DNA from 3 places in the Muriventricola aceti genome. Region 3 is predicted to be linked to each of the others. Evidence: predicted binding sites of a transcription regulator. Region 3 holds the regulator's gene; each other region holds the start of a gene.
The links. The regulator HrcA, encoded in region 3, represses chaperone genes, less so after heat shock. The targets are predictions, from matches to a motif close to TGTTAGCACTCNNNNNNNNNGAGTGCTAACA.

Region 1 (3,278 bases), on a different contig from region 3:
GCCGCCCTCCTGCGCAAGACGGAGGAACTGATTGCCGCCAGGCCGGCGGACCTGCCCTCCTGTAAAATATTCCTCTTTGTCCCTGGGGGCGACCCGGCTCTGGCGGAGATCATCCTCATCTACGACCCGGACCGCTTCCAGACCTTCTGGGTGCGTACCGACCCGGCGGACCAACTGTGGATTCCCCAGGAAGGTCCCTCCCTGCTGGCGGAGCTTGGGCTGGAGAGCTCCCTCCCGGAGCGGTGCGTGCTGGAGGAGTTTCACTGGGCAGGCTATGTGGAGCAGCAGCTGATCTGGGGCTTTGGGGAGCTGCCCTGAGGTGCTTCGGAGGTGTCTATGGACCATCTGTTTATCATCAACCCCGCAGCAGGGAAGGGGAGATCGGTTCAACAGCTGGAGGAGGACCTGACTAGACTGGCAGTTCACCACCAGGTGTTTTATACGAAACAGGCGGGAGACGCCTGCAAGATAGCAGAGCGGGCCGCGGCGGACGGCAAGCCCGCCCGGCTTTATGCCTGTGGCGGCGACGGCACCCTCAACGAAGTGGTCAACGGGGCGGCGGGCCACGATTTTCTGGCAGTGACCAACGTGCCCATGGGGACGGGCAACGACTTTCTGAAACTGTTTGGACCCAACTACCGCGGCATTTTTTCAAATCTAGAGGCTTTGGCGGCCGGGCCGCAGGCCGCCTTTGACCTGATGGACTGTAACGGCAAGCTGGGGCTGGATGTGATATGCGCCGGAGTGGACGCACGTATCGCTGCCGGAGTACACAAATACAAGCGATTGAAAGGTGTCTCCGGACGATGGGCCTATCTGCTGTCCCTGGCGGAGCAGGTGCTTGTATGGGGAATCTGCCGTCCCATGACGGTGTCCATGGGGGCTGACCACTGGACGCAAGAGCCCACCGCCATCCTGTGCGTCTGCAATGGGCGGCACTATGGGGGCGGTTTTATGCCGGTGGCCGACGCCATGCCTGACGACGGCGTGCTGGATGTGCTGCGGGTGGGCAAGGTGAGTCTGCCTACCTTCGCGCGCCTGGCGGGCCAGTACGCGAAAGGCTTGTACTGGAAGTACCCCGCGCTGATTCGAGCCTACCACGGGCAGGAGGTGTCCTTCTCCGCCCGGGAACCCATCACCGTGGTAGTGGATGGAGAGATCATGCGGGACACCACTTTTACCGTCCGCCTGTCAGAGAAAAAGGTGAATTTCTTTTACCCGGCTGGAGCGAGCTATTCCCCTTGTGTTTAGCACTCTTGACATATGTTTGTGAACAAAACGTAAATTATAGAAAATCAACCCCAAATTTTTTTGATTTAGGGGTTGATTTTTTTTGAGAAAGCGGTTATTATCATAGTTAGATTTAGCACTTAAATAAAAAGAGTGCTAAACCACTGAGAAAGTTAGTTCAAAAAACTCATATATAAGGAGGAACTTGTTATGAAACTCAAACCCCTGGCTGACCGTGTGATCGTAAAACTGGTGGAGGCCGAGGAGACCACCAAGGGCGGCATCATCCTGACCGGCGCCGCCAAGGAGAAGCCCGAAGTGGCAGAGGTCATCGCTGTAGGTCCCGGCGGTATGGTGGACGGCAAGGAGGTCGTCATGACCGTGAAGGTGGGCGACAAGGTCATTACCAGCAAGTATTCCGGCACTCAGGTGAAGCTGGACGGCGAGGAAGTGACCATCGTTCGTCAGAATGATATCCTGGCCGTGGTTGAGTAAACCCGTCTTTTTATCCCAAATCGTGTATCAAATTTACTCTAAATCGGAGGTAATGTGTTATGGCTAAAATTATCTGCTACGGCGAGGAGGCCCGCAAGGCTCTGGAGAAGGGCGTCAACCAGCTGGCCGATACTGTAAAGATCACCCTGGGCCCCAAGGGCCGCAACGTGGTGCTGGACAAGAAGTTCGGTGCTCCCCTTATCACCAACGACGGTGTTACCATCGCCAAGGAGATCGAGCTGGAGGACCCCTTTGAGAACATGGGCGCCCAGCTGGTGAAGGAGGTCTCCACCAAGACCAACGATGTGGCCGGCGACGGCACCACCACCGCTACCCTGCTGGCTCAGGCTATCGTTCGCGAGGGCCTGAAGAACCTGGCGGCCGGCGCCAACCCCATGGTCATGAAGAAGGGCATCGCCAAGGCCACCGCGGCCGCCATTGAGGCCATGAAGGCCAACAGCCAGAAGGTCAACGGCTCCGCTGATATCGCCCGTGTCGGTGCCGTGTCCTCCGGCGACGAGACCATCGGCAAGCTGATCGCTGAGGCGATGGAGAAAGTGGGCCACGACGGCGTCATCACCATCGAGGAGTCCAAGACCGCCGAGACCTACTCCGAAGTCGTGGAAGGTATGCAGTTCGACCGGGGCTACATCACCCCCTATATGGTCACCGACACCGAGAAGATGGAGGCCAACCTGGACGACGCCCTCATCCTGATCACCGATAAGAAGATCTCCAACATCCAGGAGCTGCTGCCCATTCTGGAGCAGGTAGTACAGTCCGGCAAGAAGCTGCTGATCATCGCTGAGGACGTGGAGGGTGACGCCCTGTCTACTCTGATTGTCAACCGCCTGCGCGGCACCTTGAACGTGGTGTGCGTCAAGGCCCCTGGCTTCGGCGACCGCCGCAAGGAGATGCTCCAGGATATCGCCATCCTGACCGGAGGCCAGGTCATCTCCTCCGATGTGGGTCTGGAGCTGAAGGAAGCTCAGTTGACTATGCTGGGTCAGGCCCGTCAGGTGAAGATTACCAAGGAGAACACCACCATCGTCAACGGCGCTGGCAGCAGCGAGGACATCAAGGCCCGCATTGGCCAGATCAAGAGTCAGATTGAGGTCACCACCTCCGACTATGACAAGGAGAAGCTCCAGGAGCGGCTGGCCAAGCTGGCCGGCGGTGTGGCCGTCATCAAGGTAGGCGCCGCCACTGAAGTGGAGATGAAGGAGAAGAAGCTGCGCATCGAGGACGCCCTGAACGCCACCCGCGCCGCTGTGGAAGAGGGCATCGTGGCCGGCGGCGGCACCGCCTACCTGAATGCCATCCCCGCCGTGGAGAAGCTGTACGACCAGGTCGATGGCGACGAGAAGACTGGTGTCCAGATCATCGCCCGGGCCCTCACCGCTCCGGTGAAGCAGATCGCCGCCAATGCCGGCATCGACGGCTCTGTAGTGCTGGAGAAGATCCGCGAGTCCGGCAAGACCGGCTACGGCTTCGACGCCTACAAGGAGGAGTACTGCGATATGATCCCCGCTGGCATTGTGGATCCCACCAAG
Region 2 (3,278 bases), on a different contig from region 3:
ATCTCATAACCCTTGTCCATGATGCGCTCCACCTGGGGCAGCTTGGCGATCTTGTCCACGCTCTCGCCGCAGGCGTAGTAGTAGTAAGGCTGGTCCTCAGGCATGCGGTCCTGATAGGCGGCCAGGGTGGTGTTCTTGCCCTCCTTGGAGGACCAGAACAGCAGCAGATCCTGAAGCATCTCCTTGTGAGCGCCGTATTCCGCCACCACTCCGTATTTTAGCTGGGCGCCGAAGGCGGCCCAGAACTTCTCATACTTCTCCCGGTCTTCCTTTTGCATCTTCAGCAGCTCGGACTTGATCTTTTTCTCCAGGGCGGTGGCGATAACCTTTAGCTGACGGGTGTGCTGCAGCACCTCCCGGCTGATGTTCAGGGAAAAATCGGCGGAGTCCACTACGCCCCGCACGAAGCGGAAGTGGTCGGGCAGCAGGTCGGCGCACTTGTCCATGATGAGCACGCCGGAGGAATAGAGCTGGAGCCCCTTCTGATACTCCCTTGTATAGAAGTCGTAGGGCGTCTGGGCGGGGATATAGAGCATGGCCTTATAGGTCACAGCCCCCTCAGCACTGGTGTGGATGACGGCCAGGGGATCCTGCCAATCTCCGAATTTCTCCTTATAGAAGGCGTTGTACTCCTCCGGCTTCACCTTGGACTTCTGCCGCTGCCACAGGGGGACCATGGAGTTGAGGGTCTTCCACTCCTTGACGGTCTCCCATTCCGGTTTGTAGTCCTCGGGGGCGTCAGCGGGCTTGTCCTTCCTCCTATAGTCCTCTACCTCCATGACAATGGGATAGCGGATATAATCGGAGTATTTCTTGATAAGCTCCTGTAATTTATAAGTTTCCAAATACTGATCGTAGTTCTCATCCTCGCCGCTGGCCTTGATATGCATGATGATATCTGTACCGGGGGCGTCCTTCTCGCACTGGGTCACAGTATAGCCGTCGGCCCCGTCAGACTGCCACATCCAGGCCTCCTCGCTCCCCCAGGCACGGGAGATAACGGTGACCTGGTCGGCCACCATGAAGGCGGAGTAAAAGCCCACGCCGAACTGGCCGATGACGTCGATCTTGTCCGCGGCCTTGTCGTCTTCGGCCAGTCCGGCCTTGAACTGGCCGGAGCCGCTGCGGGCGATGGTGCCCAGGTTGGATTCCAAATCCTCCTTGGACATCCCGATGCCGTTGTCCGAAATGGTCAGGGTGCGCATCTGCTTGTCCGGGACGATGGTAATTTTCAGGTCCTTCCGCTTTACTTCTACTGTGTCGTCAGTCAGCGATTTGTAAGCCAGCTTGTCCTCGGCATCGCTGGCGTTGGAGATCAGCTCCCGGAGAAAGATCTCCTTATGGGTATAGATGGAGTTGACCATCAGGTCCAGCAGCCGCTTGGATTCGGCCTTAAACTGCTTCTTTGCCATGATTTTCTGCCTCCGTATATGAAAAATTTTTTGAAAACAAAATGGTTAGCACTCGTTATATCCGAGTGCTAACCATATGATAGCGCAGTCAGGCGGAAAATGCAATAGGGTTCAAAAATTATTTACAATTCTCAGCCGGCGGGCTCCTGGGCCTCTCCGCCCCGGTCCCCCAGGGAGAACCAGGTACGGAACACACAGGTACCGCTCTCCGGCTCATAATAGGCCGTATAGTTCCGGCAGCGCAGCTCCAGCAGGGGACCGGACAGGGAGAGCCAGCTGTCCTCCTCCCCCTCCAGGGTGCAGGACAGCTCTCCTTTCCAGTCGTAGATGTTCCACTGTCTGCCCTGGTCCTTCCGCACCGCCAGCCAGCTGGCCTCATCCCCCTGGAGGGCCTCTACCTGGCCGTCCTGGGCGGGCAGGACCTCCTGTCCGTTCAGCAGGGACACAGCGCACCGGTCCCCCTGGGTATCGTTGAAGATCACCCGGTCCCCGCCGGCCACATAGGGAAATTCCTCCTCCGGCAGGGGGGAGGGGAAGGTAAAGCTGTCCGTCCCATAGGTGAGAGTGACCTGGCCCTGGCCGTCTGTTTTGCTGTCCCACCAGAGAGTGTCCTGATATCGCTTCTGTATCCTATCATACCAATCCTGAGCAGCCAGAGCGGTCACTTCTCCCGTTTCCGGGTCCAAAAAAAGGGCTTTATCCCAGTTCTCTCCCCAGCAGCCCAGGAAAAATCCGCCATCGTACCACTGGGCGGTTTCATATGCATCGCCGGTAAACCAGGGGAAGCTCTCCGGGCGGGCGATGCCAAGCTGGTCCCATGACCAGGAGGCCTTCTCTGTTCCATCCTCCTGACGCAGCAGATAGAGCTTGTGCCCATCCCCCGCGAAAATACCCACCGGAGTTCCCTTAACACCCCAGTACCTAAATTCAGTGACCCAGCTCCCGTCCTGCGCTGCCAGGGCGATAAGGGCGCCGTTACCGGGGCTGCCCCGCTCCGGGTCCCCCTTCTCCAGCTCCCACACTGGAAGGGTCTGGCTGTCCCCGGCGTCATCTGTATAATACAGCCGGCTGATCTCGCTACACACCGGGTCCATGACCACCTTGCCGCCAGTGGTCATCAGCCCTATCAGCGTTTCCGGCCAGTTGTCCGCCTGCCAGGAGAAGTAGCCCGCCGCCCCCTCGAAGGGGACGAGCTGACCATACTCCTGGCTGGGGCGAAGCTGCTCCACACGCTCCTGATACCAGCGGCCGCCAATATCAGGCAGAGGCTTTTCCTGCTCATCCAGCTTTGACCAGTCCACCTCTACCGGGATAAGGGGCTCCCCAGCGTCAGAGGCGGGGACATAGCCCAGCTCCTCCGCCAGCCGCCGGCCATCTGGCCCCAGCAGCCAGTTATACAGTATATGGGTGGGGTCGTCCTGGGGCCGGTCCTTGGCCATGGCCACATAGTAGGGGTTTAAAAATGGGTACTCCCCAGCCTGAATGGCCTCGGCCGAGGGGGACACCCCGTCGATGGTCAGCACCTTCAGCCCCTTGGCCATCTCCATATCATTGGCGTAGTAGTACACGGTGTAGCCGATGGCGGAGGGTGAGTTGTCATATTCCCGCACCGCCTCCAGAAGCCCCATCATGGAGTCGGGCACCCAGGCTTCCGGGGCGTCCATCATCTCCAGACCGTCCATAACCAGCTTCTCCATCAGAGTCTGGCTCCCAGCCTCGCTGTTGCGCTGGAAGGGGATAATGTCCAGGTCCTCTCCTCCCACCTCCTTCCAGTTGGTGATCTGGCCGGTGTATATCTTTCTCACCTGCTCGGTAGTCAGGCTGTCCACCGGATTGTCCTCGTTGACCACAAACACCAGCGCGTCC
Region 3 (3,278 bases):
CGTCCACCGGGATATCTGGGAGGGGGCCAGAGAGCGGCTTGTCCCAGTACCGGGACCTATGGAGCTGCTGGAGGGTGGGTGGCTGCTGCCCGACGGTCCAAAGGACCCGGCCTTTATGGGAAAGGCGTCTAACCTGGTCTGCAAGCGAGGGGAGGATGACTTTGTCCCGGACGATTTCAGCCACGAGCAGTCCCTGGTGCTGGAGGGGGAGCGGGGACTGGTGGTCTTCAACTCCTGCAGCCATGGGGGCATCGTCAACATCGTGCGGGGCGTGCTGGACCAGCTGCCCGGAAAGCGGGTGCACGCCGTGGTGGGCGGACTGCATATGTATGCCAAGGGGGGGACTGGCATGAACTGCTCGCCGGAGTATGTACAGTCGGTGGCTGACGCGCTGAAGGCCCTGGGGGTGGAGCGAATCCTGACCGGCCACTGCACCGGACAGCCAGCCCTGGAGCGGCTGACGGAATACTTCGGTCCCGGCTGTCAGGGACTGTATACCGGCCAGGTGTTTACCCTATAAAAAAGAAACATGACCGCCTGTCTATGGACAGACGGTCATGTTGTTTTCTCCTCTAAAGTGGAGAGATATTGGAGCAGAATCGTTTCCACCAGGTTGGAGAGCGAGCGGTTCTCCAGCTGGGCCTGGGCGCGGAGGCGTTCTACCATGTCCTCATGAAAACGAAAGCTGTAATTCTTTTTTTCGATCCCCATAAAATCACCTCATATCTAGTGTAATACATTAGAAACATTTGTCAAGAGCCGGAGCTCTTAGCAGCAAAAGATAGAAGATGCAAAAAATTGGCGGGATTCATTTGTTTACAACAAATTCATAAAGTGCCTATTGACAATTCTGCCCCCCGGTGGTACATTATCTTTAGCACTCAGGAGTATTGAGTGCTAACAAAATGATCAAAGCGCAAGCAGGCCGGCATAAGGATATAAGACGAAGGGTCCGCGGAGCGGAGCTGTCTTGAGTCGGAACGGCCGGAAGCGCATGCCGAGATAAAAGGAACAGGGGGGTGGAAACATGGAGCTGACGGATAGAAAAAGACGGATCCTTCGGGCCATCATTGAAACCTATATCGCCACCGCCGAGCCTGTGGGCTCGAAAATGGTAGCGGAGCGGGCCGGACTGGATGTGTCCAGCGCCACCATCCGGAACGAGATGGCTGATTTGACTGATATGGGCCTTTTAGAGCAGCCCCATACCTCCGCCGGACGGGTACCCTCCGCCGCGGGCTACCGGCTGTATGTCAATGAGTTGATGGGTCATCAGCAGCTGACCATGCAGGAGACTCAGCGTATCAACGAGGCGCTGAACCTGAAGATGGAGGAGCTGGATCGAGTGATCGACCGGGCGGGAAAGGTCCTATCCCAGTTCAGCGACTATCCTGTATTTACCATGGCCGCCCCCGCGGAGCGGATCACCGTCAAACGCTATGACCTGCTGAAAGTGGAAGAAAACGCCTTTATCGCCGTGGTCATGACGGACAACTCCATCGTTAAAAATAAACTCATCCATATCCCTGAGGAGGTTTCTGACACCCAGCTCCAACTGCTCTCCGCGGTTCTGAACAGTTCCTTCGTGGGACTGACCCAGGAGGAGATGGAACAGACCTTGGACAAGATGGAGACCCGCACCGCTCCAGGCGCCTTTGAGCTGATTGCCCTGGTGGTGGACTTCGCGGTGGAGATCCTGTCGGAACAGAGCAGCCAAAAGGTCCGAACTACCGGAATCACTCACTTGCTGGAACACCCGGAATACCGAAGCCTGGACAAGGCTAAACCTCTGATGAACTATCTGGCCGAGGAGAAGGATGTGGCCCGGCTGCCTGTGACAATGACCGGCGGCCAGAACATGAACATCCTGATCGGGCCGGAAAATGTCAGTGACGCGCTGAAGGACACCAGTGTGGTCATGGCCAGCTACGACATTGGAGAAAATATGAAGGGCGTCATCGGAGTGGTTGGACCCACCCGGATGGACTACGCCAAGGTCACCGCCCGCCTGTCCTATTTTGCCGACAGCCTGACCCGCATGTTCGGCAAGGGAGAGTTACCCCCGGCAGAGAAAACAGATACACAGGAGCCATAAGCAGGAAAGGAGCGCCGCATCGTGAGCGATAAAAATAAAAAGAAGCAGGCCCAGCCTGAGCAGTGTCAGGAGGATATTCGGAAGGAAGAGGCTGTGGAGCCTGAGGAAGAGGCTGTTCGCACGGAACAGGAGGAGAAAGGGGGGCCCCAGGAGGCCGGCGAGGCCGCTCAGGAGGACCAGAAATCAGGGGAGGCACCCAAGGAGGAGCCCTCCGGAGAGGGGACCGCACCCCTCGACGACCGCTTTCTCCGCCTGGCCGCGGAGTACGACAACTACCGAAAGCGGACCGCCAAGGAGAAGGAGTCCATCTGGAACGACGCCAAGGCGGATACCGCCGCCGCGTTTCTTCCCGTCTATGATAACCTGGAGCGGGCCTTGAAGCAGGACACCGCCGACGAAGCCTACAAAAAAGGGGTGGAGATGACGATGAACCAGCTGAAGGAGATCCTTTCCAAGCTGGGCATCACTGAGATTCCCGCCCTGGGCCAGCCCTTTGATCCGAATCTCCATAACGCCGTTATGCACGTGGAGGATGAGAGCTTGGGCGAGAACGTAGTGGCCGCCGTGTTCCAGGCCGGCTTCCAGTGCGGCGAGAAGGTCATCCGCTTCGCCATGGTGCAGGTGGCCAATTAGGGGAACGGAACCGAGGTGCGCGGCTTATTTTCAAAAGCCGATGGGATTAAAGGAGGAAAACAGTGAAAAGAAATCAGCCCTGCAAGCAGTGCTGTAAAGCGAAAACCTGTGATGCTGTATCCTATACCCTGCTGCTCGCTGGGGGCCTGCTGGCCTGGTGCGCCGCACTCTACGCCATCGGGCCGCTGTTCCTATTTTAACTTTGTAAACATGAATGTCATATATTTAGGAGGAATGAATTATGTCTAAGATCATCGGTATCGATTTAGGTACGACCAACAGCTGTGTAGCGGTCATGGAGGGCGGCGACGCTGTCGTCATCCCCAACGCCGAAGGCAACCGCACCACCCCCTCTGTGGTGGCTTTTTCCAAGGACGGCGAGCGTATGGTGGGTCAGGTGGCCAAGCGCCAGGCCATCACGAACCCCGACCGGACCGTCATCTCCATCAAGCGTGAGATGGGCTCCGACTACAAGGTGAACATCGATGGCAAGAAGTATACCCCCCAGGAGATCAGCGCCATGATCCTGCAGAAGCTGAAGGCGGATGCC

Region 1: a site for HrcA is predicted at 1,362-1,392, ahead of OCV64_RS04470 (co-chaperone GroES). Genes of this name have one in related genera too.
Region 2: a site for HrcA is predicted at 1,456-1,486, ahead of htpG (molecular chaperone HtpG). Genes of this name have one in related genera too.

The regions. Positions count from the first base shown of each region.
Region 1 covers NZ_JAOQKF010000003.1:93,058-96,335, forward strand. Annotated here, with positions in the region: gene OCV64_RS04460 (DUF3916 domain-containing protein) at 1-318, shown strand, start outside; gene OCV64_RS04465 (diacylglycerol/lipid kinase family protein) at 337-1,251, shown strand; gene OCV64_RS04470 (co-chaperone GroES) at 1,441-1,725, shown strand; gene groL (chaperonin GroEL) at 1,785-3,278, shown strand, end outside.
Region 2 covers NZ_JAOQKF010000011.1:103,263-106,540, forward strand. Annotated here, with positions in the region: gene htpG (molecular chaperone HtpG) at 1-1,412, opposite strand, end outside; gene OCV64_RS12400 (PstS family phosphate ABC transporter substrate-binding protein) at 1,544-3,278, opposite strand, start outside.
Region 3 covers NZ_JAOQKF010000001.1:372,432-375,709, reverse strand. Annotated here, with positions in the region: gene OCV64_RS01980 (MBL fold metallo-hydrolase) at 1-520, shown strand, start outside; gene OCV64_RS01975 (hypothetical protein) at 556-711, opposite strand; gene hrcA (heat-inducible transcriptional repressor HrcA) at 1,028-2,095, shown strand; gene grpE (nucleotide exchange factor GrpE) at 2,117-2,728, shown strand; gene OCV64_RS01960 (hypothetical protein) at 2,791-2,928, shown strand; gene dnaK (molecular chaperone DnaK) at 2,970-3,278, shown strand, end outside.